2 regions of the Poseidonibacter antarcticus genome follow, and region 1 is predicted to be linked to the other one. Evidence: riboswitches for the same ligand, from Rfam matches in the RefSeq annotation. Region 1 holds a riboswitch; the other holds the start of a gene.
The links. Region 1 has a riboswitch for thiamine pyrophosphate ahead of D9T19_RS08955 (TonB-dependent receptor). Riboswitches for the same ligand answer to the same signal wherever they lie in the genome.
Positions count from the first base shown of each region.

Region 2: linked by a shared signal. The riboswitch ahead of D9T19_RS03205 (ABC transporter substrate-binding protein) and the one ahead of D9T19_RS08955 (TonB-dependent receptor) in region 1 are both predicted to bind thiamine pyrophosphate.

Region 1 covers NZ_RCWF01000006.1:111,535-126,821, forward strand. Annotated here, with positions in the region: gene D9T19_RS08910 (OprD family porin) at 1-122, opposite strand, end outside; gene D9T19_RS08915 (c-type cytochrome) at 463-1,062, shown strand; gene D9T19_RS08920 (PLP-dependent transferase) at 1,307-2,803, opposite strand; gene D9T19_RS08925 (trans-sulfuration enzyme family protein) at 2,822-3,973, opposite strand; gene D9T19_RS08930 (3'-5' exonuclease) at 4,102-4,863, opposite strand; gene D9T19_RS08935 (monooxygenase) at 4,983-5,285, shown strand; gene D9T19_RS08940 (thiamine ABC transporter ATP-binding protein) at 5,340-5,981, opposite strand; gene D9T19_RS08945 (ABC transporter permease subunit) at 5,974-7,584, opposite strand; gene thiB (thiamine ABC transporter substrate binding subunit) at 7,599-8,588, opposite strand; gene D9T19_RS08955 (TonB-dependent receptor) at 8,588-10,678, opposite strand; TPP riboswitch at 10,754-10,868, opposite strand; gene D9T19_RS08960 (TSUP family transporter) at 10,967-11,740, shown strand; gene truA (tRNA pseudouridine(38-40) synthase TruA) at 11,746-12,519, shown strand; gene D9T19_RS08970 (nitroreductase family protein) at 12,662-13,324, opposite strand; gene D9T19_RS08975 (MarR family winged helix-turn-helix transcriptional regulator) at 13,364-13,801, opposite strand; gene D9T19_RS08980 (NmrA family NAD(P)-binding protein) at 13,858-14,790, opposite strand; gene D9T19_RS08985 (nuclear transport factor 2 family protein) at 14,824-15,287, opposite strand, start outside.
Region 2 covers NZ_RCWF01000002.1:99,961-115,247, reverse strand. Annotated here, with positions in the region: gene D9T19_RS03215 (NRAMP family divalent metal transporter) at 1-862, opposite strand, end outside; gene thiM (hydroxyethylthiazole kinase) at 874-1,668, opposite strand; gene D9T19_RS03205 (ABC transporter substrate-binding protein) at 1,678-2,625, opposite strand; TPP riboswitch at 2,756-2,862, opposite strand; gene D9T19_RS03200 (ABC transporter permease) at 2,898-3,644, opposite strand; gene D9T19_RS03195 (ABC transporter ATP-binding protein) at 3,641-4,405, opposite strand; gene D9T19_RS03190 (carboxypeptidase M32) at 4,383-5,864, opposite strand; gene D9T19_RS03185 (protein adenylyltransferase SelO family protein) at 5,979-7,697, shown strand; gene D9T19_RS03180 (NAD(P)/FAD-dependent oxidoreductase) at 7,892-9,112, shown strand; gene D9T19_RS03175 (HdeD family acid-resistance protein) at 9,130-9,675, shown strand; gene D9T19_RS03170 (ABC transporter permease) at 9,712-12,216, opposite strand; gene D9T19_RS03165 (ABC transporter ATP-binding protein) at 12,210-12,872, opposite strand; gene D9T19_RS03160 (arylesterase) at 12,872-13,480, opposite strand; gene D9T19_RS03155 (sensor histidine kinase) at 13,515-14,924, opposite strand; gene D9T19_RS03150 (transporter substrate-binding domain-containing protein) at 14,933-15,287, opposite strand, start outside.

The DNA.
Region 1 (15,287 bases):
TGTGCATAACCGAATACATCAAAATTACTTGCAACTTCTGTTAAAGTATTGGCACTCACATTTGAAGAAAATCCTGCTAATGTTGCTGCAGCTACAAGACTCATTTTTACAAATTTTTTCATTTCTTATTCCTTAAATAAATAATTTTTTGTCAATAAATAAAAAGTTATTTTTTAGATTTACCTTTAAAAATATAACTTTTATTATGAAAACATCAGGAAAGTTTACATGCTTATTTTTAAAGTTTCCTTAGTGCTATACTCAAGCTATAAAGCCCATAACTAAGGCTATATTTGTGCTATACTAGTGCTATATTCAGGCTATAAAAATCTTATTTTTCGTCTTTTTTTATTATAAAATCCCTATATTTGAAGAATATTATAAAAATAATTTATTTAAAAAGAAAATTTAAAAATTTTATGATAATATCATTTAATAAATATTTTAAAGGAGAAATAAAATATGAATAATTTATCAAAAATTGTTTTATTAGCTACATTTTCAACATTAGGGTTTTCAGAGGTTACAGTTTGTTTTAAGAAAAATCTTCAAGATATGACAAAGATTGAAGAAACAAAATTAGATGGTGGTTTATGTAAAGGAGATAAAAATCAAAATGAGATGATTGAAAATGGATGGAAACTTCTTAATCTTAAAATTACAAATGATGATTATCTTTTTGTTTTTAAAAAAAATGAGTTAGCTATAAAAGAAGAAACAAAAAGTTCTTTGAAAAAAGAAATAATAGTTGAGCTTGAAAATAAAAAGAAAAAAGAAGTAGAAATTACAGAAAAAGAAATAAAAGAGAAAAAATATAACAAAGGTGAAAAAATTTATACTAATAAATGTTCTTCATGTCATGGAATTAAAGGTGAAACAAAGATTTTAAATACAACATCTTTAAATTTAATTGATTTAGAGCAATTTAAAACAGCTATTAAAGGTTATAAAGTAGGTTCTTATAATTTAGGAAATGGATCTGAAATGAAACCTTATGCTATAGGTTATACATCAAATGATGTTGAAGATATTTATGAATATATAAACAAAATAAATAAGTAATAAAAATAGAACATATTAGGAGTATATGTTCTATTTTAAATTAAATTCTTTTTACATAAACTGTCCAAAAATCGCAAAAAATCAAAACACGTTATATTATAAGAAAATAAAAAGGGATAAAATATCATAAGATTAGCAACTTAGATATTTCGTAATGAAAGTATACTTTTATATTATAGCCCTCATATAGCCAAGAGCTAATTTTTTTATAAATTGTAGAATTTTCTTTTTTTATCCTATTTTTCTATCTTTCTAATCTTTTAAATTCATTAATAATATCATCAATGTTTTCACAACCAACGGAAATACGAAGTAAGTCAATTGGAAGTTCAATTTCTTCTAAAAATTTATTTCCTTCTTTACTTGAAACTAAATCCCAATGAGCTAAATAAGTATAAGGCATAAGAAGTGTAAATTCAGTTCCTAAGCTTGGACCTTTTGCAAAGTTTAAGTTGTCATATATATCTTTAAAAGCTTTTGTAAATGTTACAGATACAATTCCTGTTAAGCTATTATCATCACACATTGTTTGTGAATAGTTTTCCTTATTTTCATCGCTTAAACAATAATAAACTTCTTTTATATAAGAACAAGTCTTGAAGTATGCAACTAATTGTTTTGTATTTGTAGATATTTTTTTCACTCTTTTTTCATAATCTTTTATCTCAAAAGCAAGTCTTTGAATATCTTGTATATAAACAGGTTCACAATGTTTGAAAAATTCATAATTCATATGTGAAAGATTATGTTTCTTATTTAAAATAATTGCACCCATTAAAACATCTGCATTTCCACAGGCAAACTTTGTAAGTGATTCTACAAAAATATCTGCATAGTTTGTTAAATCAAGATTATAAGGTGTTGCAAAAGTTGTATCTATTACTAATGGAATATTATATGTATCACATAAGCTTCTTAATCTTTTAATATCAACAGTTTTAAGTAGTGGATTAGTTGGCATTTCTGTAATTATTGCACTTACTTTATTTCCATCTATTTTTAAATAATCTTCTAATAAATCAAGATTTAAAATATCTGTAAATACCTTTGATTGATTATAATGATGATTTACAATATTCATAGTATCAAGATAAAGCCATCCAAATTGAACTAATATTGTTCTTGCATTATGATTTTGAATTGAATTTAGACCTCGTATAACTCCATAAATTGCATTCATTCCAGAAGGTGTTAAACATACATTTTTAGAAGGTTGATTATAAGCATTTGCCAAAGTATTGATTACAATATCTTTTGCTACTTTTTTATCTTCAAGTTCTTCTTTATGAATAGAATCTAATAATCCTAAATCAAAAAGGTAGTTTTGAGCAAATCTTGAAGATAAATTACATCCAACGTGTTGAATATATGTTAGAACCTTTTGAAGTTGACAAGTGCCTTTTTGAACTAAAATAACTCCAAAAGGCTCATTTACTTCAATTTTATTGTGAATAAAATATTTATCACTAATTAACTCAACTGCTTTTGTTGAAGATAAAATTACAACTTCAAAATCATCACAAACCTTATATTTATCTTTTATATAAAGTGCAAGTTTTTTTAAATATGGATGTAGCACAAATCTTGGATAAGCACTTTTTACTTTTTCCAATATTTCTGGTGTTTGTTTTTCATAACCAATAACATCATGAAGTGTAGGCATTGAAACAGAAACCGCATGTATATTGTTTACAGGTAATGTTTCTCCACAATCTATATGTTCAAATTTTTTTTTGTTCATTTGTTTTTTTCTTACTTTTTATTTTATTGCTTGTTCTATATCTTTTATTAAATCTTCAACATTTTCTAATCCAATAGACAATCTAACTGTACTATCACTAATTCCAATTGCTGCTAATTCTTCTTTTGAGAATGTTGCATGAGAAATTTTTGCAGGAATTTCTACTCTTGAATCTGGACTACCAAATGAACATTTTTCACCAAAGATTTTTGTTTTTTCAATAAATTGTTCGGCTAATTTAACGCTTTTAAAATCAACACAAAATAGTCCTGGAATATAATCCATTTGCTCATTTGCCAAATCGTGTTGAGGGTGTGATTTTAAACTAGGGTGTGTAACTTTTACAATATAGTCTTGATCTTCTAAATATTGTGCAATGATAATTGAGTTTTTTTCATGTTCTTGCATTCGCACTTTAAGTGTTGGAATTCCTAGTGTGATTAAATACACATCCATAGGATTTTGGCTTCTTCCACCTGCATTTGCATAGTAGTGAATCTCTTTTGCTAATTCTTGTGTTTTTGCAACAATTGCACCAGCAACAACTGCTCCATGACCTGAAATATATTTTGTAGTTGAAAATAGTGAAAAATCTGCACCTAATTTTAAAGGTCTTTGAGAAATAAATGTTGCAAGAGAGTTATCAACTGCAAATAGTGCATTATTTTCTTTTGCTAATGCACCTACTTTTTTTAAATCAATGATTTTTAATCCAGGATTTGTAGGACTTTCACATAAAACTAAATCAATTGGATTATTTTTTAGAATATCTTCAATTTTATCAAAGTCTAAAAAGTCTGCAAAATGAACTGTAACATTATACTTTTCTTTAAATATTTTAAGTAATCTAAATGTTCCACCATAACAATCAGCTTCTACTAAAATATGAGAATTTGCTTTTAACACAGTTTCAAAAAGAAGTGCAACAGAAGCAATACCTGTATGAGTACAAACACAACCAGCACCACCTTCAACTTCAGTAAAAAGGTTTTCTAATGTTTCTCTTGTTGGATTATCACTTCTTGTGTAGTCATAAATTTTATCACCATCTTGTTTTTTTAAATCAAATGTTCCTGTATTGTAAATAGGAAAGTGAGAAGCTCCTGTTTGTTCTTTAAATGGTGCAAATTTTGCAATATGGCTTAATGATGTTTCTACATGTTTTTTCATAAAGTGTCCTAATTGTTATTGTAATTTTTCATGATTATATCTAAGTTTTAATAAGAGTTAAAATGATGAAAAAAGAAGTATTAATTTTTCTAATACTAGAGTAAAATAGTTTGATTTAAATTATGACATCAAATTATATTTTTTTGATTATTCTCAATTTCAAGTGTATCAAAAGTAAATTTTATATCTATATCTAATTCAACATTCTTTTTCATCCAATTTATATAATCTATATCATTATTATAAATATCACTTATTTTTTTGCCTTTATATTTACCATATTTAAAAATATTTAGAAGAATTGGTGTTTTAGTAAATTCTTGCATTTTATCTATAATATTGTCATTTGGAAACTTTTCTTTTGTTAGTATTTGAAGTTTTGAAAATAATAGTTTAGTAACTAATACATCACCAATTGCTGTATGTTCTTTCATAACAACGCCATATTTAATTGCTTCGTTTTCTTCATCTTCATATAATTTAAGTGAATATCTAAGATATGGAAGAGCTTTAGATCTATCTTCTGCTAAAAGATGTTTAGCAACTCTTAGCGTATCAATAATTTTAAAATTACACTCAAATCCTTCTTTTTCTAACATGCTTAAGTCAAATGGCATATTATGTGCGACTAAATAGTTTTTATCATTATTTAATTCAAGAAGTCTTTTATAAAATTGTGTTTGAGTAAATTTACATTTCTTTTCTATCATCTCTTGTGTGATTTTATGAATAAGGGTAGCTTCCATTTTTATAGGAACATCAGTACTACAAAGCTCGTCTAAAACTTGTATTTCACCTTTATTATCAATAATCATTGCCGCAACTTCTATGATTCTATCTTCTTTATAAAATCCAGTAGTTTCAGTATCAAATATTATAAATTTTGGCATATGTTATTCCTTAATTATTAGCTTTGATTGAATTCTTTTATATTATACATCAGAAAATAGTAGAATTTTTTTTATTTTTATAATATAATTTTGGAAATAAAAAATAATAAGGAAATAAAATGAAATATCTTTTACAGATAGATTTTCCCTTTAGTGGACCATTTAATGAAGAATTCTTTGAATCTATGAAAGATTTAGCTCAAGATATTGCACAAGAAGAAGGTTTAATATCTAAGATTTGGACTGAGAATGAAGAGACTAAAGAAGCAGGTGGAATTTATGTATTTGATAACTTAAATGATGCAAACAGATATTTACAAAAACATACTAAAAGATTAGAATCTTTTGGTTTTACAAATATAAGAGCAAAAATCTTTAAAATAAATGAGGAATTAAGTTCAATCTGTAAAGCTAATTTTTAATTAAAATATAATAATTTGGGGGACATTGATTTTTTATCATATTGATAAATAAAATTAGACTTCTTCTTCAAGTAAATAGTTCTGCATTCTATAAACTTTGGAAGCAATTCGTTTACAATCTTGCATATCGTGGGTAACCATTATTGTATGTAGTTTATGTTCTTGTGTGATATTTTTTACTAAGTCTAGCATTATTATTTTAGTTTGCTCATCTAATCCTGAAAAAGGTTCATCTAATAGTAGTATTGGTTCATTTCTAAGTAGAACTCGAGCTAGGGCAACACGTTGTTGTTGTCCACCTGAAAGTTGTGAGGATAGGGTATGCTCAAACTTTTCTAGTCCTACTTTTTTTAGAATATTTGAAACTGCTTTTTTATCATCAGCATTTGTTCTTCCTAATCCTAATAAAATATTTTTTTGTACATTTAAATGCTCAAAAAGATTATGGTTTTGAAATAAAATACTCATAGGTCTTTTTTCTACACTTAAACTTAATAGTTCTTTTTGATCTAATAGTATACTTCCGCTAAGTGGATCTATAAATCCAGCTATCAAATCTAAAAGTGTAGATTTCCCACTTCCACTTTGTCCTAAGATTGCTATAATTTCGCTTTCTTTTACTTCTAAATTATAAGTATACGTTTCTTTTGTATTTGAGTTTTTGTACTTGTATTGTAAATTTTTTATTTTAAGCATTTTTGCTCCTGAATATTCTTGGTATTAAAATAAACACAGCTAATACTAGTATTAAAAGTATTAGTGCCACACCTGCTGCATCGTTTGTATTGTATGAACCCATAAGCTGATAAAGGTACCAAGGTAAGGTTATAAATTCATCCGAACCAAATAGGGCAATAATACCTAAATCACCTAGTGAAAAACAAAAAGATAAAGTAAACACATAAGCAATTGATGATTTTAAATAGGGTAGTTCTACTTCTTTATATCTTTGGAAGGTACTAAGTCCTAAAGAAAAAGATAGTTTGTCATATCGTTTTGCTATTTTTTGCATAGCAGGTGCAATTACAGCTAAAGCAAAGGGTAAAGACATAAGTACATTTGCTGTTATTAGGGCGAATGTTGACCAAAGAACAAATGAACCATCATATTTTTGATACATCATAAAAAAACCTAAACCTAATACTAGTGAAGGTATTGCTAAATATATATTGCCAGAAAAAGCAATGAAAAGATTTAATATTTTAGAAAATGGATTTGAAGCTAGTCTTGTATCTAAGCTAAAGTTTCGTCTTGTATTACTTAGAAGTATTGCTGCAATTACTGTTATGATACTTGATACAGTTGCAAGTGTTATAGAAGTAAAAAATGATTGTATAAAAATCTTATCTGATAATATCTTTGTAAAGTTTGCACTCAAACCATCTAAAAAAATCACGATTAAAGGAGAGATAAAAAATATAGTAAAAACAAAAATGATAAACCATTGCAAAGTTTGAATTTTTTTAGAATTTTTCCAAACTATGAAAGTATTACTTGTTTTAATATTGCTAGTACTTATTTTAAAAGAAGAAGATAATACTACTAAAACAACAGAAATACTAAGCTGAATAAGTGCGAGTTTTAAAGCAGTTTCAATATCAAAATCTAACTTTACAGCTTCATAAATAGCAACTTCTAAAGTATTATAACTAGGATTTCCACCAAGCAATAAAACAACAGCAAAGGAAGTAAAACAAAGTAAAAATATTGTAGAAGAAATACTTAATAAGCTTGATTTCAAAGCAGGGTATTCTACATAATAAAAACATTTCAAAACAGAAAAGTTTAAACTCTTTGCTAATTTATATTTTTCTTTTGGAATTGCTTCAAAACTATGTAGTAATGATCGTAGCGCAAAAGAGGCATTAAGATAAACATGAGCTAATAAAATTCCACCTAAACCGTAAAGATATGTACCAAAAGAAGTATCAAAAAAATAAAGACTTATTTGATTTATGTATCCTTGCCTTCCAAAAATACCTATTATTCCAAAAACTACAATTAGTGTTGGCAATACTAAAGAAGAAGAAAACAAAGCAATTAAAGTTGAACGTCCTTTGAAATTAGTTTGATGACTTAACGCCCAAGCTAATAATAATCCTACAAATACTGAAAGAACAGTTGATAAAAAAGCTTGAAAAATAGTAAATTTTAATAAGCCATATATTTTACTATCAACTTGCGTAAAAAGATTTGTTTCTTGTGCGGTGTATAAAGTGTAAAATATAAGAAAAGAAAAAGATAATAGTGCAAAAGATAAAGCTCCACCCAAAAGTGTAGAACCCTTAAATCTTTTCAAATTTTTAAACATTATTATTTTTGTACTGCACTAAGCCATTCATTTATTATAGCTTTTCTTTTTTCTTCTACTTCTTTTCCATCCATTAAAATAAACTCTTTAGGTTTATGTAATTTATCAAAATCTTTATGAAGTTTAACACCTTTTATTACAGGATATGCCCAGTTAGCTGTTGGAATAAGTTGGGCAAATTCTTTAGTATATAAAAATTCCAAAAACTTTTTTCCTAGTTCTTTTTGTTTTGAAGATTTAACAATAGCTGCAACTTCAATTTGAGCATAATGACCTTCTTTAAAATCTGCTGATTTAATATTGTACTTATTTTCTTCTATCATATGATATGCAGGAGATGTTGTATAACTTAAAACCATATCAGCTTCACCTTTTAAAAATAGACTATAAGCTTCTGACCATCCTTTTGTAATAGTTAGAATATGTGGAGATAAACGTTTCCAATAATCAACTGTTTTATCTCCATAAATAGACTTAACCCATAATAATAAACCAAGTCCTGGAGTTGAAGATCGAGGATCTTGAATAACTATTTTAAAATCTTCTGGCATAGAAGCTAAGGATTCAAAAGAATCTGGTATATTTTTTATTTTTTTTTCATCATAAACAAAAGCAAAATAACTATAATCAAAAGGTACAAAAGTATCATCTTTATATGAATTTGGTAAATCAATTATAGATGTATCCAAACCATGAGGAGAAAAAAGTTTAGTTTCTTTTGCAACTTGTGCAATTGCTGTATCTAAACCTAATATTACATCAGCTTTTGTTTTTTTACCTTCAAGTTGAATTTTACGTAAAGTTGCAATTGAACTTGAAACTCCTACAAATTTTATATTACAATCGCAAGTTTTTTCAAAAGCTTTTTTCACTTTTGGTGCTGGTCCCCATGATGCTGCAAAAGCATCATAGGTATATACTGTAAGAGTTGGCTTTTCATTTCCAAAGGTTAAAATACTAGTTAAAAGTAATAAATATATTGTTTTTTTCATTAGAAATAATACTTCGCTGTAAATCCAAATGTTCGAGGATCACCCTCTTGAGTATAAAGTTCTGTAGCATATCCATTACCTGGATTATTTCCAAAACTTCCAAAACCTCTTGTTTGATAAGATTTATCAGTAAGGTTTTTACCCCATAAAGTTAGAGTCCAATCAGAAGCAAAATAAGAAACACTTGCATTTAAAAGTGCATAAGATTTTGATTTTGCATTGTGTCTATTTGAGAAGTAATATGAATCTTTACCTTCTACATCAGTTTTAAACTGAACATCATTTGTAAGCATATAATCAAAGCCTACATTGTATTGATAAACAGGAGATTGAGCTGGTGTTCTTCCATTAACATCTACATTACTTGGATTTGGGTCTTCATATTCATCAAACTTAGATTTAAGTAAACCAAGAGATGCAAATAAATGCAAAGTATTATCTGCATAATAATCTGTTTGTGCTTCTACACCATAATAACTACTTTTAGCAGCATTTGCTAAATAATCTGTAAATTCTGTACTTCCGTCAGTTCTTACTGTTACAGTAGAACTTTTAACTTGTTGGTCACGTCTTAAACCATAAAAAAAGTTTATTCTACTTTTTAGTTTGTTATCTAAGTTAGAAAAACTTTTCCCAATATCCAAGTTCCATAAATGTTCAGTATTAAACTCTCTTGCATTGCTTGATAGTGAATTATCTGCATTAACTCCACCTGGTTTATAACCTTTTGAAAGTGTTACATAGTATAAATCATTTTCATTTTCTTGATAATTTAATCCAACTTTTCCACCAACAAGTACTTCATCTGTATCTATATTTAAAGAATCAGAATCACTATATTTAGCTTCCCATTTTTCAACTCTTAAACCTGTTGTTAAAGTAAGCTTATCTGCAATATGAGAATCTAACTGTCCATAAATAGCTAAGTTTTCAGTATCGTAACTACTAGTATACGGTGAGCTAAGATATGTATAATTTCTTGTTAAGTCTTCACTTTGATTTTTATAATATGTTCCAAAAGTCCAATCTGTAGTATTATTTAAAATTCGACCATCTTCATCAGATACTAATCGTAAATCAATATCTACTTTTTCTCTTTTTCTTAAATACTCATCAAAAGAGCTATATGGATATAAACTATCTGCAAAAGCACCTTTATATGACCAATCTTCATCATAAGAATATGTACTATCTGATTTTGAGAATGATGCTTTACTTATTAAATGCATTTTTCTATTGATTTGATATGTAGATTTAATTGCAATTGCATTAGTTTCTTGTGCATCTGTTCCTGGTTGGTCTGAATAAGTATTATAAGAGTTATCAAATGTCCAAGCATCATAACCATTATCTACATCAATATGTGCAAGATTAATATCTACTGTATGCTCATCGCTTGCTAAGTAAGTTAATTGACCTTTAAGTGCTAGTTCATCAATATTTTGAGTATCTTTTTTACCTAAATATTTATTTTCCATAAAACCATCACTAGTATTTTTATAAACAGAAAATCTACCTAATAATGTATCTTCAATCAATGTCCCACCTAAAGCAAGTCCTATTGATTTTGTATTGTAGTTTCCAACTGTAGTTTCTATATGACCTTCAAAATCTTTTGTGGGTTGATTACTTTGTAAGCTAACAACTCCCGCCATTCCATTTGAACCAAATGTTGTACCTTGTGGACCTTTTAATACTTCTATTTGATTTACATCAAACATTGTAAGTGCAAGTGCTGATTCCGATACATCAATACCATCTAAAACTAAACCAACAGATGGATTTACAGGAGAGATAAATTGACTTCTTTCACCAATTCCTCTTATTTGAATATAGTGAGCTCTTGAACCTCCTGTTGAAAAGTTTACATTTGGTATTTGACCTATTACATTTTCAAATGATTGATGAGCTTTTTCTTCTATTTTATCTTCTGATAATACGCTAATAGCATTACTTGTTTGTGAGAGATTTTTATCTCTAAAATCAGAAGTAACAGTAATAGAATCTAATGTTATATCTTCGGCATAGGCTAAAGAACTTAATAATATAAATGATGTGCACGCAGATAGTGTTAAATTTTTAATTTTCAATATGTTTCCTTAAATAAAATTTTATTTATGTAGGAAAAAGTTGTATATAAAGTATGATTAAAATATCATAGTAGGATTATTTACATTTCTCTTCCTTACGCTGGAATTACCCAGTTCAAGTTCAACGGGACAAGCAATTTGCTATCTCAGCTTTTATCTTAAGAAGATAATAGCGCCCCTAGAGGTTGATTCTTAATTTTACTTTAAGTTCTATTTATGAAAGCTTAAATCAATTTATTCATCTGAAAGCAATTCTTACTATAATGCATAAATTCAAAGGAGATGATTTTGGATTTATCAATTATTACATATGAATTAATGATTATACTTTTTGCTGTCGCTGTCTTCGCAGGTTTTATCGATACTTTAGCAGGTGGTGGAGGATTGATTACAATTCCTGCTTTAATTTTGACAGGAATGCCTCCTCTTCTTGCTCTTGGTACAAATAAATTTCAAGCTTTTATTGGTAGTGGTACTGCTTCTGTTATGATGCTTCGTAAGAAAAAAATTACGTTTAATGAAGTTAAATATTTGATGCTTATGGCTTTTGTAGGTTCTGTAATAGGAACAATTTGTGTTCAATTTATTGATGTAAAACTACTAAATTTTGTAATACCTATAGTTCTTTTACTTATTGGTGTATATTTCTTATTTATGCCAAAAGCTTCTAATATTGAATCAAAAGCAAAAATAACTGAAAAAACTTATCAATATACAGCTGTTCCTTTTATTGGATTTTATGATGGTATGTTTGGACCAGGGACTGGTTCTTTTTTATCCTTATCCGCAATTGCATTAAGAGGAATTGAACTTATAAAAGCTACTGCAATGGCTAAAACTATGAATTTTGCAACTAATATAGGGTCTGTTATAATCTTTTTAATTTATGGACAAGTTATCTTTAGTATTGGTATTTTAATGATGTTAGGTCAAATGATTGGAGCATATATTGCTTCACATTTTTTACTTAGAATAAATCCTTTACATCTAAGAATTATTGTAATTGCTATGTGTTTTTTAATGTTAATTAAATATTCTTTTCAAATGGGTTGGTTAGGATAAAATATATGTATTATCATAGGCTTATAATCTCATATAAAGGAACAAATTACTTTGGGTGGCAAGACCTTGGAAATAATAGTGATAAGCCAACAGTTCAGGCAAGTATTCAAAAAGTACTTGATAAAATTTGCAAATATCAAGATAGTATTATTTCATCTGCAAGTAGAACTGATGCAGGTGTTCATGCCCAAGGACAAGTGCTAAAAGTATCTATTCCTTTGGAAATTGAATCCTCAAAACTACAACTTGGAATGAACTCATTATTGCCTCCTGATATTCGTATTTTAGAATGTGAAACTAGTAATATTGGATTTAATCCAAATAAAGACAGCGTGAGCAAAGAATATCATTATTGCTTTTCTACAGATAAAGTCTATAATCCTATTTTAAATGATATTGTAACTCACATATCTTCTAATAATGGAATACTTGATATTAAACTTATGAAAGAAGCTTGTAATCTTTTTATTGGTGAACATGATTTTTATTGTTTTGCTAAACGAGATACAAATATGAAATCTACAATTCGTACAGTTTTGTCTTGCGAAATATTAGAACTTCAAGCTTCTGCTTTTTCTAATAAAATCTACTATCTTAAGATTGTAGGAAATGGTTTTTTAAGTCATATGGTTAGATATATTATGGGAGCTTTATTTGAGTTAGGAAATAAGAAACTTAGTTTAAAAGATATTAGTGAAGCGTTAAAAAATCATAAAGAAGAAAAGATTAGTGTTAAAGCTAAATCAAAAGGCTTGCAATTGATTGGGATTTCTTATTAGAATGGAAATACTAATTAAAAGGATTCATAAATATGAATCCTTCGTGTTCCAAAAGTAAGTGATTGTAAAATGCCTTGTTCAGCGAAAAAAGGCGAGTAGTTTCTCCGATGCAATAACTTGTTATGCATCTCACCAATTGTATTTAAATATGTACAAAAATACTTTTGTGTTCTCGTCGCGACTTTGGAAGTTTGGCGTTATAGTCCTCTTCAATGTGATGATACCCTATAGCCAAAGCAACATCACACTGATAACCATCTAGTTCTTTTTTAAACTCTTCATTTACTAGATCGGTATCAATCCCTTCCATAGGTGTGGAGTCAATTTTTAGACGAGCTAAAGTATGTAGAGTATTTCCCAAAGCTAGATAAGTTTGAGCTTTAGTCCAAGCACTTGTATCACCAGATTCATCAGTATTAAGTTCAGCAAAAAACATACCACCAAAAGCACTTTCTCTCTTTTCGGGTTTAGTACGCTTATCTTTGATACCTTTATCTACTACTTCAGCGTAATCATCACGAGAGTAATGAGGGTTATATGCAAAGAGAATAATCATCGAGCTATCAAAAACATGCGGTTGATTCGTTTGAAATTTATGGGCAAAGGTTTTGTTCATTCTTTCTTTGGCTTCATCACTTTCAATCACAACAAACTTCCAGGGTTGAGAATTGATTGAGGATGCTGAAAGACGCATTGCTTCAAAGAGTATATTAAGATCTTCTTGAGGAATCTTTCTAGCCTTATCGTATTTTTTAGTAGTATGTCTCCAAAGAAGATCTTCAATTATTTGATTTTTTTCATTCATAATGTTTCCTCGTATAATATATTTATATAACGTTAATACTTACTTATTTAAATTATCTTTTACTTTTTCCAATAAACTACAAAGAAGTATTTTCTCATCGTTGGAAAATCCTTTATAAGTTTTATCTAAAAGTTTTGTAGATATTTGATCTAAGACAATAGGTTTAGTCTCATGTCCTTTTTGTGTAAGTTTTACTATTGTACTTCGGCTATCATGTTCATGTTTAAATTTTGTAAGAAATTCCATCTTTTCTAATTTATTGACTAAAGCTGTAACCGTTGATTTGTCTTTATTAATTGTTGATGTAATTTTATTCATAGGGACACCTTCCTCATTTTGATATAAGAGTATTAATATATCTCCATGAGATGGTGCAAGTCCTGTCAAATTATGTTTTTTAAGTTCATCAACAATAAGTTTATTTGCATTATTATGAATATTTGCAATTACTGAAATTACCGCGTTTGTATTTATCATTAGTTTTATATCCTACTATTTATAAATGAAATAATAACCACTATTTCTTTATTGTTTTATTTATCATTTTCAAAAACAAAGTTTTTAGAAGACAAGGCTTCTTCAGGTTTTTCACAAATCATATGAGGATAAAGGTCACTAGATTTAAGTGTTTCATCGTTAAATGTAGCAAGTTTTCCAAGTACATAAATTACATAATTTATACCCCATCTCTCCCTGTCTGTTTCTTTTCCTACTTTTGCAGTAACTTCATCTCCATCTTTATCTTTCATTGTTGTAATATATTCAGAAGAGAAATGTGTATATTCAAAGTTACTATCTGGCCAAAAGTTTTTTAATAAATCAATCATTTCATTTTGACTTAAACTATTATAATCCATTTGAACACACTTATTTAATGTTCTGTCATCAGTAAGTGCTAGGGCTGCAATGTGACCAATATCATCAATACTATGAGTGAAAATTGGAAGTTCCATTTTCCCAAACGTAGTGATTTTTTCAAAGAAACGTAAATTTGGAAGACAGTAATCAAATATTAAACCATTATAGAAAAATGTCCATCCTATTCCTGATTTAATTATCTTTTCATGTAGTGATTTCTTATAATCAAAAAGAATTCCATCACCTACTTTTATCCCTCTTGTATGAACACCAAACTCATTGGGTACAAATCTTTTAACACCTGCTTTAAGTGCTGCTTCTAATAGTGCAGGTTCCATTCTTGTAACAGTAAACTCATTTGCAGGAGTACAAACAATAACAGTATCGTAACCTTTCATAGCTTCGCTCATAAGCTCTACATTTGAAGTATCAGCTTCAACATAAACTTCTGCTCCAAGTGATTCATAAAGTTTTAATTTTAACTCATTTGACTCATCTCTTTTTCTTACAACTGCTTTTACATCATGACCTAACTTTAATAGGTTTTTTGTAAGTGGTGTTCCAATTTGACCAGCCGCGCCAACTACAAATACTCTTTTCTTATTCATTTCACACTCCTTCTTTTGAATTATTTATTATTACTAAAATTTACCGTTTGTATTTTGCCATTTATCTTGTGATGGAATTTCTTCAATAGTATCCCAATGCTCAACTATTTTTCCATTTTCTATTCTAAATAAGTCATAAAAAGAATGAGCTTTTCCATGCCATTGAACTTCACTTGTAGAAAGAACAAAGTTACCTTCTCCTAATATTTTATGTACTTTTTCATAAGTAAACATATCGTTTTTAGAAACTAAGTATTTAATAGCATTACCTAATCCAGATAAACCATCTTTAATTGCAGTATTGTGTTGGTGATAATTTTCTGTTGAAATATATTCTGTAATTTTATTTGGATTTTTTCCAAATAATATATCATCAATAAAATTTTTAACTAGTGTTTTGTTAGCTTCAGTTTTATCTAAATCAGTAATTTTAGTTGCTCCATCAAGTTGAGTTCTTCCACTTACTGTTTTTGCTATTTTTTCTTGTAAGTTGTCCC
Region 2 (15,287 bases), on a different contig from region 1:
ATATACAAATAAATGCTACAAAAGTGATAAACCATCTTGTCCACTCTCCAATACTACGTGCATACATATCAATAAATTGATTGATAAATTTCCCACCGCTTAGTGGCGTGATGTCTTCTCCATATTGCACTAAAGCACCCAAAGACATAAACATCAAAGCCAAAATTATAGTGATGAGATAACTACTATTAAAGTCTATCATTCTTCTTTTTTTGTATTCAGGGTTTAGTTTATTTTTCTCAACTACCCAAATAGAAGCAGAAACACTAAGCTCCATAGGTGAAGGCATCCAACCCATAAGTGCTATTAAAAATGGAATTGCTGCTAATTGAAATGGATTTGGTTCTATAAAATCAATTGCTTTTTCATTTGTTTGAGAAAAGGCTAAAATCAAAGCTATTAGAGTAATGATAGTTAAAAATAGCATAATGATTTTAGATACAGTATCTAAGGCTTTGTATTGTTTATAATAAAGTATAAATAGATAAGAAAGAAGTATAAAAATACTATAAAACTGCAATGATAAATAATAAGGTATTAGCATTTTAAGTAAAACTGCTCCTAGAAGCGTTCCACCTGCTACATTTACAACTGTTGCAAATGCATTAAAAACTAAAAATACCCATAAATAGCCTTTACCTTTTTGACTATAACCTTGAAGTAGAGTTTTATTATGAAGTGTACTATAATCAAAAGCGATTCTATAAAATGGATATTTTAATAGATTTACTAAGATAATAAATAGTGCTAATTGATAACCATAGTATGCTCCAGCTTGTGTAGAAGCAATGATATGTGAACCACCAATAGCTGATGAAGCCATGATAATACCTGGTCCAAAATTCTTCAAAAACTCTTTCATTTTATTTACCTTTATTCAAAACTTATTTTGGCATATTCTTCTACAGTTTTATCATCTAGTTTTGCTAAACTATCAAGTAATCCAATATAAAATTGTCCCGTTTGTGTATTGCTTAAATTTTTTTGTACAATTTCTCCTGCGATTGCATAAGATGTACAAGCACTTAAAGTAAGATCAAAATTATTTCCTTCTAAAGTCAAAAATGCACCACAAACTGCACTTAAAAGACAACCTGAACCTGTGATCTTTGGAAAAAGTGCAGTTCCATTGTATATTTTTGCTACTTTTGTACCATCACTTATATAATCAATCTCACCACTCATAGAAACGATACAATCATATTTTAAAGCCACATCTTTAACTATTTGTGATAAATCTGCTTCTCCACTTCCAGCATCTACACCTTTTGATTTCCAATTTGCTTGGGCAAGATGAGCAAGTTCTCCTGTATTTCCTCTAATTAAATCAAATTTTATTTCATTTAAAAGAGTTTTTACAGTTTCTTGTCGGAATGTTGTAGCTCCAACACCAACAGGATCTAAGACAACTGGAACATTATTTTTATTTGCACTTTTACCAGCTTTTAGCATAGATTTTACTGTTTGGCTTGTGAGAGTTCCTATATTTATAACTAAAGCTTGACACATAGCTGGTATTTCGTCCATCTCTTCAATTGCATTTGACATAATAGGTGAGCATCCAAGACTTAATAATCCATTTGCTGTATAATTAGCTACAACTATATTTGTTATATTATGGATTAATGGACTTTTTTCTCGTAGCTTTTGTAGATTGTTTGATTGCATCTATTCCCTTTATTTTACTAGTTCTTGTGCATATTCATCTAGGTTTGGTATTGTTTTGATAAGATTATTTTCTTTCATAAAATTAGCCATTTGATTATATACAGCTTTGTCAAAAGTAGCAGGATTTTGTGCTAGATAAGGTAAAGTATCACTCCAAGCAAGACGATTTAATTCATTGTTTAATTCTTTTGGTTTATAACTTACAAACGCTTCCCAAGATTTTTTTGGATTCTCTTTTATATATACAGTAGCTTCTTGTAAGGATTTTACAAATTTTTTATATTTTTCTTCAGATATAGTCTCTTTATTTGCTATAACTACAAGTTCATCATATTTTGGAATTCCATAGTCTTCAAGGAAAAATGCCTTTCCTTCTTGATTTTCTAATTTTAATTGATTTAATTCAAAGTTTCTATATGCTCCAATTACAGCATCAACTTGTTTACTCATCAGTGATGGAGATAAAGACCAATTAACATTTATAAGTTCTACATCTTTTGAAGATAAATTTGCAGATTTAAGCATAGAATCTAATAGTGCTGTTTCAAAGCCACTTACTGAATATCCTATTTTTTTACCTTTTAAATCTTCAATTTTTTCTATACCACTTGTTTTTAATACTACTAAGCTATTAAGAGGTGAGTTTATAAGAGTTGCTATTCTAACCAATGGTAAACCTTGGGCTACTTGCATTTGGAGTTGTGGCTGATAATCAACTGCCAAATCAGCTTTTTTTGCAGCTACTAATTTTGGTGGAATTGAAGGATCAGCTGGTTCCATAATCTTTACTTCAAGATTATTTTTTTCAAAAAAACCTTTTTGTTGAGCAATTATAATTGCTGCATGGTCTGGATTTACAAACCAGTCTAAAAGTAGACTTAACTTTTCTTTATCTGCAAAAGCAGTTGAACTTAAAAGTAATAAGCTTAGTGTTATTTTTGATATTGCTTTTTTCATAATTTTCCTTTATTGTATGTTTTTATAATAGGCTTAAAGCTTTTACACAGAAAATCGTAATGTATTAAATTTGCGTGAAAAGAAGAGTTTATTTTGAAATAAAGATAGACTAAATTTGAAGTATAAAATACATTTGCAAAAAACAAATCCCTACGCTAGAATTACCTAGATCAGGTTCAAAGGTCGAAGCTCAAAACTTCCTCTCAGCCTATAAAATAAGCTCCCTATGTATAAAAAAAAAGATTCTATCAGAATAAAGAATTTAAGTCAATTTAATGTAAATGAGAAGCCCAAGGTATAAACTTCTTTGTTAAATAATCAGTTAAGAAATAAATACTCAAAGTTAATACAACTAATATAAAAAGTGATGCAAACATCAAATCAATTTGCATTCTTGCATTTGCATGTAACATTAAATATCCAAGTCCTTTTGAAGAACCAACCCATTCACCAATAACTGCTCCAATAGGTGCAATACAAACTGCTATTTTTAGTCCAGAAGCAAGGGATGGTAAACTAGCTTTAAATCGTACTTTAAATAAAATTTGCAAAGGTGTTAGTTTATATGTATGTGCTAGTTGTAGCCATTGTTTTGGTGTATTCTTAAGACCATCATAACAAGCTGTTGTTATAGGAAAATATATGATGATTACTGTCATTACAATTTTTGAAGCCATTCCATAACCAAACCATAAAACTAATAAAGGTGCTATTGCAAATACAGGTATAGCTTGTGAAATTACAAGTATTGGAAGTAAATATTTCTCAAGTTTTTTAAAATAAAGCAATGCAAAAGCTGAACTAAGACCAAAAAAACAACCAAGAATTATTCCTGCAACAATTTCTAAAAGAGTAGTTTGTGTATGTTCCCAAAGTAAACTATATTGGTTTATTAGTTGAAGAAAAACATCTTTTGGTTTTGGTAATATATAATGAGGCAAATCAAAAACTACAACAATACCTTGCCACAAAATAAATAAAAATATAATTGGAAGTAATGCTTTTAGAATATTTTTCATATATCATTTCCTTTTAATTCAGATATTAGTTCTTCTTGTAAATTCCATAGTTTTTCATTTGATAATTTATGAGGAATTGTTCCTTCTAAAAAGGCTACTTCTTCTATAGTTACTGGTTGATTTTTTAAAATATAAATATGATTTGCTAGTTTTATGGCCTCTTGTGGATCGTGTGTTACAAGAACTACAGTTTTATTTTTTAATAAATTACAAGTTAAATCTTGTAATTGTATTTTAGTAATTGCATCTAATGCTGAGAAAGGCTCATCCATCAAAATAAGATTCGCATCTTGCATAAGTGTCCTTGCAAGTGCAACTCTTTGTTTTTGTCCTCCTGAAAGCTCATAAGTTTTTTTATCATAGTGTTCAGACATATTTACTTGGCTCAAAAGTTCTTTTGCTTTTTGTAAGGTTTTATTTGTTTTAGTACCTTTTAGATGATGATAGAGTTGAACATTATCTAAAATACTAAGCCAAGGATATAGGGAGTTTTCTTGACTAAGCCAAGCTATGTTTGTATCTTTTTTTAATACTATTTCCCCATTTGTAATATTTTCTTTTTCTAAATCAGCTATACATCTAAGTAAGGTTGATTTTCCAACTCCTGAACTTCCAAGCAAGGCACTACTTGTATTTTCTAATATATCGAAGTTTAAATCTTTAAAGAGTGTTTTACCTTTAAAGTCAAGAGTTAAGTTTTGTATTTTAGCTATAAAATTATTATTCATAAATGCACTACTATGATAAATATCTATTTTCAAGATGTGCTTTAAAATACTTTGGATTCAAAGTCTCACCTGTTGCTCTTTTCATCAACTCATCTGTTGAGTAAATACTTGCATTTTCCCAAATATTTTCTTTTAGCCAAGATTTGATTTGTGTTAAGTCGCCTTTTTCTATTGAGTCATTTATATTTGCATAGACTTTTTTTACAGTATTAAATTGTTGTGCTGCATTCATAGCTCCAAGAGTATATGATGGGAAATATCCAAATAATCCTTCACTCCAATGCACATCTTGCATACATCCATCTTTATAATTTCCTTTTGTATCTAAGGCTAAAGCTTCTTGCATTTTATTATTCCACATATCTGGAATATCTGAAGTTTCTATTTGTCCATTTATCAAAGCTTTTTCTATTTCATATCTTAAAATAACATGCGAAGCATAAGTTACTTCATCTGCATCTACACGAATCAAAGAGGGTTGTACTTTTGAGTAAATTTTCATTAAGTTATCAAGCTCTAGTTCTTCTTTTTTACCAAAAGATTCTATGATATATGGATGAATTGATTTTAAAAATTCTTTGCTTCTTCCCATTTGCATTTCAAAGAATAGACTTTGACTTTCATGTATTCCCATTGATCTTGCTTGTCCAACTGGTAGGGCTAATAAATCTTGTGGTAATCCTTGCTCATAGCAAGCATGACCTGTTTCATGGATTGTTCCCATAAGTGATTGTAAAAAATCTTTTTCATCATATCTTGTAGTAAGTCTAACATCTTCAGGAACTCCTCCACAAAATGGATGTGCTGAAATATCTATTCGACCTTTATTAAAATCAAAACCTAAATGGTTCATTATTTTTATACCTAAGTCTTTTTGAGCTTGAATTTCAAATATTCCTTGAGGTTTTTTAAAACTTTGTGATTTTTGTTTTTCTACTATATTTTCAATCAATTCTGGTAACCAAGTTTTTACGTCTGCAAAAATACCATCTAATGTTTCACTCTTCATTCCAGGTTCAAATAAGTTTAAAAGAGAATCATAAGCACTTAATCCACTTTTTTCTGATCTGATAAGTGATTCTTCTTTTGATAATTTCACTACTTCTTTTAAACTTGGTTCAAAATCTTTCCAGTTGTTATTTTCTCTTTGCTCACTCCATATATGATTACATTTTGAGTGAGCTAGACTTTGTGCTTTTACAAGTGTGCTTGGTAAAATAGTGTTGTTTGAATATGTTTTTTCCATTTCATATAAAGATGCTTTTTCTAGTGGATTTAAGTTTTCAGCCATTGCATCATTTATTAAAATTGATATTTCTTTATCTACTGAAGCTTCATGAATTATCATTCCAAATTCAGCCATTGCTTTTGCTCTTGCATTACTTGAACCACTTGGCATCATACTTTGTTGATCCCAATAAACAATTGATTGCATATGAGATAAGTGATGTATTCTTTCATATTTCTCGACAAGTTTTTTATATGCTTTCATAAATATCCTTAAGAATTAAATTAAAAAGATTTTAGCATAAAAAGCTTTTTATGCTAAACTAAAAAATTAAAAAATAAAATAAACTTTTTCTCAAAAATCTCAAGGAATATATATATGAATGAAACAAATGTATCAAAAGAAAATAAACAAATTATAAAAACACTTAATGATTTAGCAAAAACAGTAGATTATTCACTAATGAATACACTAAACCGTGACCCAGAAGCTACCCTAAATGGTGTTGACCATAACCCAAGACAGGTTTTTTCAGGTCATTTTGTACCTGTAAATCCAACGCCGATTAAAAATCCTCAGTATATTGCACATAGTAAAACATTATTTAATGAATTAGGTTTTGATGATAGTTTAGCAACTTCTCCTGATTTTATTAGTATGTTTTCAGGTGATATATCAAATGTTCCAGAGCCAATGAGCAAAGTAGGTTGGGCTTGTGGTTATGCTCTTTCTATTTTTGGTACAGAATATTATCAACAATGTCCTTTCCAAACTGGAAATGGTTACGGTGATGGAAGAGCGGTTTCAGTTCTTGAAGCTGTTTTAAATGGTAAGCGTTGGGAAATGCAGTTAAAAGGTGGTGGGAAAACTGCATATTGTAGAGGTGCTGATGGTAGAGCAGTTTTACGTTCAAGTGTTCGTGAGTTTTTAGCACAAGAACATATGAATGCTCTAGGAATTCCAACATCAAGATCATTGAGTTTATATACTTCAAAAACACAAAAAGTAAGTCGTCCATGGTATGAAAAAGGCTCACAATCTTTTGACCCTGATATGATGATTTCAGAAGCAGTTGCGATTTCAACTCGTGTTGCTCCGTCATTTATCAGAGTTGGTCAAATTGAACTATTTGCTAGACGTGCTAGAAAAAATGAACATGAAAAAGCTTATGAAGAGCTTGAAAAGATTGTGTTACATTTGATAAAACGTGAATATGGTGATGTAATTGATGAAAGTTTAACACTTTATGAAAAAGTAATATTACTTGCAAAAGAATTCCGTACTCGTTTGACTTCTCTTGTAGCAAACTGGATTCGTGTTGGATATTGTCAAGGTAATTTTAATAGTGATAATTGTGCAGCTGGTGGTTTTACTCTTGATTATGGTCCATTTGGTTTTTGTGATTTATTTGACCCTGATTATCAGTCTTGGACAGGTGGAGGAAATCATTTTGCATTTTTCAACCAAACAATAGCAGCACAACGTAATTTTTTTAGTTTTTGTAATGCTTTACAAATTTTATTAACAGAAGATGAAAACTATTTAAAGCAATTAGAAAATATAGCAAATGGTTTTACAGATGTAATGCAAGAACAAATGCAAAAAATGTGGTCTTCTAAACTTGGTCTTAAAACTTTTAATAAAGAGTTATTTAACGAACTTGAAGAACTTATGATAAAAACTTCTGTTGATTATATTATTTTCTTTCGTGAACTTTCAAATATTCCTGATGATATTAGTTCTCTTAAAAAAAGCTTTTATAAGGATATTTCAAATGATGAGCAATTACAAGATTCTTGGTCAAAATGGCTTGAAAAATGGGAATTATTATTAGATATATCAAAAGAAAATTCAAAAGAAGATATTTCAAGTAAAATGAAACTTATTAATCCAAAATACACTTTACGTGAGTGGTTTTTAGTTCCTGCTTATGAGAGTGCAAAAGAGGGTGATTATACTTTAGTTCAAGAGCTTCAAGAAGTTATGAACGAACCATATAGTGAGCAATCAAAAGAAATTGAAGAGAAATTTTATAGATTAAAACCAATAGAATTCTTTGATGTAGGTGGTATATCTCACGTTAGTTGTTCTTCGTAATTCTTTTTAAACTAGCTAATAAATATAAAATAAATTAATAATTTCTTAAAATACCTATTTAAGTATTTTGAAGTTATTTTTAATTTATATATCGTTATAATTTCATATAAATATTCCTCTTTTCCCACATTTAAAACGCTAAAAGTAGGGAGTTTAAAAAGTTAGAAATTAATATTTTAACTAAAGGATTAATTATGAAAAAAATTATTATATTGGGTGCTGGTTTTGCTGGATTACATATATTTTATAAAATTCGACATCTAATTGGTAAAAAAATAGATATTACAGTTATCGACTCTAGAAGTCATTCTCTCTTAAAACCTTCTCTTCCTGAAATTGCTTTTGAAGGTGCTGCCTTATCTCATTCTCTTGTTGAATTAAGAGAAACTATTGAAAATCGTGGTGCTACATTTATACAAGAAAAAGTTATAAACATTGATGCTAAAAATAATGAACTTACTCTTAAAAATGATAAAAAGCTTACTTATGATTATATTTTCTTAGCACCTGGTGTTGTAAAAGATTATGATGCAATTAAAGGTTTTAGAAAATTTGGATATTCAGTTTGTGATGATACTCAAGCTCAAAAACTTTACAAAAGGGTTAAGAAGTTCGAAGGCGGTAAAATAGTTACAGGTTCTGCAAAAAGTACTTGGGGTTCAAGAGTTGATGCTCCTAATTTAAAAGCACCTTGTGAGGGTCCTATTGGTGAAATTATGTTTATGCTTGATTATTATCTTAGAGAAGATAAGGAGCTTACACGAAATGTTGATTATTCAATAGATACTTTTACACCTGGTGAAGTCTTTTTTGAAGATGTTGGCGATATACCAAGAGCGGCTATTGGTAAAATAATGGCAGAAAAAAATATACCTCTTCATAAAAATAAAGTTTTAGTTGAGATAGGAAAAGATTTTGTAGCTTTTGAAGATGGAACAAAAATGGATTGTGATTTAGCAATTGTTATTCCTCCATATAGTGCTCCAAAATTTTTACTAGATTCTAACTTAGGTGATGAAAAAGGTTTTATTCCTACTGATATGCATATGAGACATTTAGATTTTAATAATATATTTGCAGCAGGAGATATTACAGCTTTATCTCAACCAAAACTAGGACATATTGCAGTTATTCAAGCAGGTATTGCAGCGGCTGCTTTGATGAAAGAATTAGGTGAAGATATAGTAATACCACCACATAAATTAGAGGTTTTTTGTATTATGAATATGGGTGGTTATGATGCTGCACTTATATCTTCAGATGCTTTATATGGAGGTTCAACTGATATTGTCTTTTATTCGCCATTATCAAAAATGATGAAATGGGGATTTGATAATTATCTTTACTATAATAAAGGTCATATGCCACCAGATTTTGCACTTGAAGCAAGTGATAAATTAATAAAAATTTTATAAAATAAAAGGAATTTTAAATGTGGAAATATCCTATAAGTGAGAGTCTTTTTGATAATTTTAGTAAATATTCAAAAATTTCAGGATTTATCTTTATTATATTAGGTTTGATAGGAATACTTTATCCTGTGTTTTTGACGCATGTAACAGTTTCTTTTGTTGCATGGCTTATGCTTTCAGGTGGTGTTATAGCAGGTTATTTCACTTATTTAAGTGATAAAAGTGATTATTTAGGATGGCTTAAGAGTTTTATCTTAATCTTTATTGGTTTTTTTATTCTTTATTATCCAATTTCAGCAATTGGAACAGTTGGGTTACTAATAGCTATTTATTTTTTTATGGATTCATTTGCAAATCTTTCTCTTGCACTTTCTATGCGTCCTGTAAATGGTTGGATATGGTGGTTAATAAATGCATTCTTCTCATTTTTTATTGGTATATTTTTTATAGTAGGCTGGCCTTTTAGTTCAGAATATCTTATTGGATTAGTAATTGGATTTAGTCTTTTCTTTGATGGTATTGCTTTACTAGTAACTGGCTCTATTTTTAAAAAGATGTCAAAATAAATATATTAGAATTTAAAAGGGTCAAAAATTGACCCTTTATTCACCAAAAAGAATATTCTCTTTTTGATGAATCATTTTTGAAGTAAAAAAGCTAACAATCAAGATTGTTAAAATTGGTATAAAGAAAAAGTATAATAATAAAACATCAGGTCTAAAATCCCAATAAGAATCAAAAAGTAAAGAACTTATAAAGTAAGAGCCAAGACTTCCTAAGATTATTCCAAAAGTACTAGCAGTAAAAGAGATTAAACCAAATTCTAGTAAAAAAGAGTTTCTAATAGTTTTGTTTTTTACACCAATCATTTTTAGTCTTAAGATATTGTTTTTTTGTAAATTCATTTGATATTGTATGATTATAAAACTCATAAGAAGTCCAATTATGATTGAGTAAAGACTCATTTTGTCTGTTATATTTGTTACATTTTTTACAAGACTTGCAAATGATTCAAATAAATTTTTAACATCAATAACAGTTAAAGATGGAAATAAATCAGATAAGCTTATTAGCATTTCTTGAGCATTATAATCACCTGAAGAAATTGTTGCTAAAACTGTTTTAGGAGCATCATTAATAGCACCTTCTTGCAAGATTAAAAAGAAATTTGGAACAAATTCAGTCCATTTAACTGTTCTAATATTTACTACTACACCTTGTAATTCTAAACCTAAAACATCAAAAACTAGGCTATCACCTAAGTTTATTCCTCGTCTATTTGCATAACCTTTTTCAACACTTACTTCTATTGGTTTAGAAAAATCTTCAGAATCATAAACACCAGAAAACTTTCTTCCTTCAATAATCTCTTCACTATTTTTTAGATTTGTTCTATATGAGAGATTTACAGCTGCATTTTTAACTTCACTTTTTTCTTCTTTTATTTTTTCATCTGCATTTTTAATAGAATGACTTGTAAAATCAAGATTATTTATTTTTATTATTCGTCCTCGAATCATTGGTGCAATATTTTCTAGTTTTGCACCCATTTTATTAACTTGAGTTTTTATATCTTCTATTTGCTCTTCTTTTGCATCAATGACAAAGAAACGAGGTCTTTCATCAACACTTAGAGTTAATGCATTTGATAAAGATGAACCAACTTGAGGAATAAGACTAAAGAATGTTGTACATAACACAATAGCTGTAAACAGTGTTAAGGATGTTTTCTTTCCTCTTGTAATATTCTTTAAAGCTAATGATAAAGATAGGTTTTGTAAATGTCCAGAAAAATCAAATCTTTTTAAAACGAATGAGCCAAGAGCAAAAAAGAAAATGATTAATACTAAAACAGCACTTGCAAAGTAAAAACCTACATTTTTTGCAGGAGTTACCCCATGAGATAAAAGCAAAAGAAGAATTAAAAAAGGTATAAATCCTAAAACCATCTTAAAAAAGTTTTGTTTTTCTCTTTGAATTAAAGGCAAAATTAAAGGAAGACCGATACTTAAACTTAAGAAAAATAATATTACTGAAGATTTTAAGAAGAAATAATAATCAAGTGAAAAATCAAAATTAAAATCTATAAGTTTTTGAACAATAGGACCTATAAATTGTGCGGACAAAGTAATAAGTGAAAAGACTATAATACTTGAAATAGAGATTAATACAAATAAATGTAAAAGATAAGTAAGGATTAGATTCCTTTTACTAAAGCCTAAATCACTTAATACTGTAATATCTTTTTGATGTTTTTGTAAATATCCTGAGTATAAATATATAAGACCAACAAGTCCTAAAAAGAAAGAAACAAGTGAAACCAATGATAAGAAATTTGTAACAAAGTTTAACACACGCAATAATCTATCTCTACCATCATTTGGAGATAAAGCACGTAAGCTTTGGTCAATATTCTTTTCTAGATTATTTTCAATTTCTTCTAATTTATCATTATCAAAATTTTCTTTGAATTGATAGTTTAATTTATATCTAGCAGTTGAGCCAAACTGTAGAAGTTCACTTCTTTTTAATCCTTCTTCACTTATATAAACTTTTGGCATAAAACCACTAAAACTTACAGCTTTTAATGAATCATCTTCTATAACTTTTCTTATAATAAAGTTTTCTTTTCCGATTTTTAGTGATTCTCCTAGTTTTAAATCAAGTAAATCTAAAACTTCTTGATAAACCCAAACTTCGTTTTCTTTAGGTAAAATAGCACCTTTTGGATAAATAGATTTATCTTTGAAAACTAATCCTCCATAATATGGAAAACCTTCGTTTATTTTTACAAGTTCCATTAGTCTAGCTCTTTTTTTGGAAGCTATCATACTAACAGTTGAAATTCCTTCATTAAACTTCTTGATTTGTGGGAGTTTATTTTTTATATCTTCTATTTGATCACTAGTTATTGGAAATCTAGAAGATATAACTAAATCTGCACCAAGTAAACCCTTTGCTTTTGTTTCTAAAGATGTATCTATACTTCCTTTAAAAAATTGAAGATATGAAAGTGCTGCAATAGCTAAACAAAAGTTTAAAATAAATACCAAAGAAAAAGATTTTGAACGTGCAAGTGCTTTTAAAACAAGTTCTATTACTAACATATAGTTAATTTTCCCATATTAAGCTCATAAGTCTTTTCACAACGAGTTGCAACATCTTTTGAGTGTGTTACTAAAATCAAAGTCATATTATTCTTTTTTATTAGTTCAAAAAGTATATCCATAACTGCAATTCCTGTTTCTTCATCCAAGTTTCCACTTGGTTCATCTGCCAATATAATTTTAGGATTATGTATCAAAGCACGTGCTATTGCAACTCTTTGTTTTTCTCCACCACTTAATTGTGAGGGTAAATGATCCAATCTATGAGAGAGTCCAACACTTTCTAAAAGTTCAATTGCTTTTTCTTTAGGATTTGGAATATTACAAACCTTTGCAGGAAGCATTACATTTTCTAAGGCATTTAAATAAGATACTAAATGAAAATTTTGAAATACAAAACCAATATTTGTAGCTCTAAAATCATTTAGTTCACTTTCTTTTAAATCTTTGTATGAAACAGAGTTCAAAATAATATCACCAGAATCTGCTTTTATTATTCCAGAGATAAGTGAAAGTAGTGTTGATTTCCCACTTCCTGATTTTCCCATAATAGCAACTCTTTGTCCTTTTTCTACATGAAAATTTAAGTTTTCAAATATATCAATACTTTGTGAACCTTGATGGTATGATTTTTTTAGTGATTTTATTTCTAACATTATAATTCTTCCTTTAAAAGCATAAAAACTTTTTTTGCGATTATTTTATGACCTTGCTCATTTGGATGAATTCCATCTCTTTGATTTAGGTCTTTTTTTCCTGCAACTCCATCTAATAAAAATGGCATAGTTTTTAAATTGTATTTTATTTTTAATTCTTCATACATCTCTTTAAAACGTTGTGAATAATCAGGTCCATAATTTGGTGGAACTAGCATTCCTGCTAGTATTACTTTTGCATTAGCTTTTTGTGCGTAGTTTATAATTTCTTCTAAATTTCTTTTACTTTGAGTTAGGTTTAAACCTCTTAATCCATCATTTGCACCAAGAGCTAAAAAAACTATATATGGTTTCTTTTTTAAGTACCATCTTAAACGAGCAAGTCCATCAGAAGTTGTAGATCCACTTACTCCACCATTTATAATAGTAATATCTTTTTTAAGTTCATTTTGAATCATTGATTCGACTAATTTTGGAAATGCATCTTCTTTATTAACCCCTAAACCTTCTGTTAGAGAATCTCCTAAGAAGAGAATAGTATTGTTTGAAGTCTTCGCATTTACGATTTGTAGTGTTATTAATAACAATATTAGTATAATTTTTTTCATAGGTGATTTTATCTAAAATCAAAAAACATGTCTACTAAATTTCTTTTTTTATTCTGATACTAATAGTGAATTTTGTTCCTGTATAAAGAATATCTTTATATTTAAATGACTCATTCTTAACTATAATATTTCCTTTTAAATGAGTTCTAACAATATTATCACACATGTATAATCCTACTCCTGTGCCTTGACTTTGATGTTTTGTAGTAAAGTATGGTTCAAAAATCTTATCAATTATCTTCTCATCAATACCCTTTGCATTATCTTTTATATCAATATATAAATAATTATTTTTTATATATGTATCAATAAAGATAAATCTTTGTTTATCTACAAATTTTAATAGTGCGTCTCTTGCATTATTTAATATATTAACAAAAACTTGTATTAATTCATTTTCAATTGCAAGAATAGTGCAGTCTTCTATATTTTCGATAATATTAATATTTTTAGATGTAAATTGTAAATTTACAATACTTAAAGTTTTTTTAATTGTATCAGAAATCAAAAAACTCTTTTCTTTATTATTTCTTGGATCAAAGAAAGCACTAAAGTCTTCAATTGTTTGAGAAAGATATTGTGCAGAATTATTAATACTAGTTAATATAAAAATTAATTGACTATCTGATAAAGTATCCATTTCTTTTTGAAGTTTTGCACCCGTTGCTGCAGTTGAGATAACTGATAATGGTTGTCGCCATTGATGCGAAATATTTTCTAACATTTCACCCATAGCTGCCATTTTTGTTTGTTGAATTAATATTGAATCTTTTTCTTTTATTTCAATTAATTGTTTTTTATTTATATCTCTTCTTTGTATTAATGCTTTTCTCATAAACTCAAATTGTTCAGATAGCATACCTATTTCATCTTTTCTATCAATAGTAAGTTCTTGGCTTAAATCTCCTTGTGAAATTTTTATACTTGCATTTGTTAATAATTTTAAAGAAGATGAAACCTTATTAATAAAAAAATAAACAATTAAACTTAATAATAAAGTTAATAGTAAAGCAAATGAAAATATTATTAATTTATATTTTTCTAAATGTTCAATTATTAAATATTTTGAATAATAAATTATTAGTTTTCCTAAATCTTCATCATTATATTTTAAAGAAATAACGCTTTTTACTAAGTTTTCATTTTTGTAATTATTACTATCTATTTTTATATTTATGAAATTAGAATTATCAATTAATTCTAATTTCATAATTTCGTTATCTTTATATATCGAATTAATTATTGATTTTATTACATCTTCATTTAATGTGTAAAGTAAGGTTGATATTGAAGTACTATAAATTTCTTTATTGTGCTCAATTTTTGAATAAAATACTTCATTAACTTTGTCTTTTTCAATTTTAATTACTACACTAGCAAATAAAATAAAAGAAATAATTACTGAAATAAGTACAGAGATAAATAGTTTATAAGTTAAGCTCATAGTTAGACCTACTTTATTAAAAAATGATAATTGTATTTTTCATAAGATTTATCAATATTTATGAGAAAAGGATTATTTATTTTATAAATTTTTCTTTGTTTAATATTTACAAAATCAATACTAGGTTGGTAATATTTCTTAAATAACTTATTTAATGAACCATCATAATATGCAATTTTTAGCCCTTTTTCTATTCTTTTTGTAATTTCTTTATTTTTTTTATTCATAAAGAAAAAACGAGGAAGAGGGTAATATATGGCGAATGTTTTATCATAATCTAGTTTATCTAAATATTTATATGAATTGTATTCTTCTAAAACTTCATTGATTCCTCTTGGAAAAAGATCAATTCTATTTAATGTT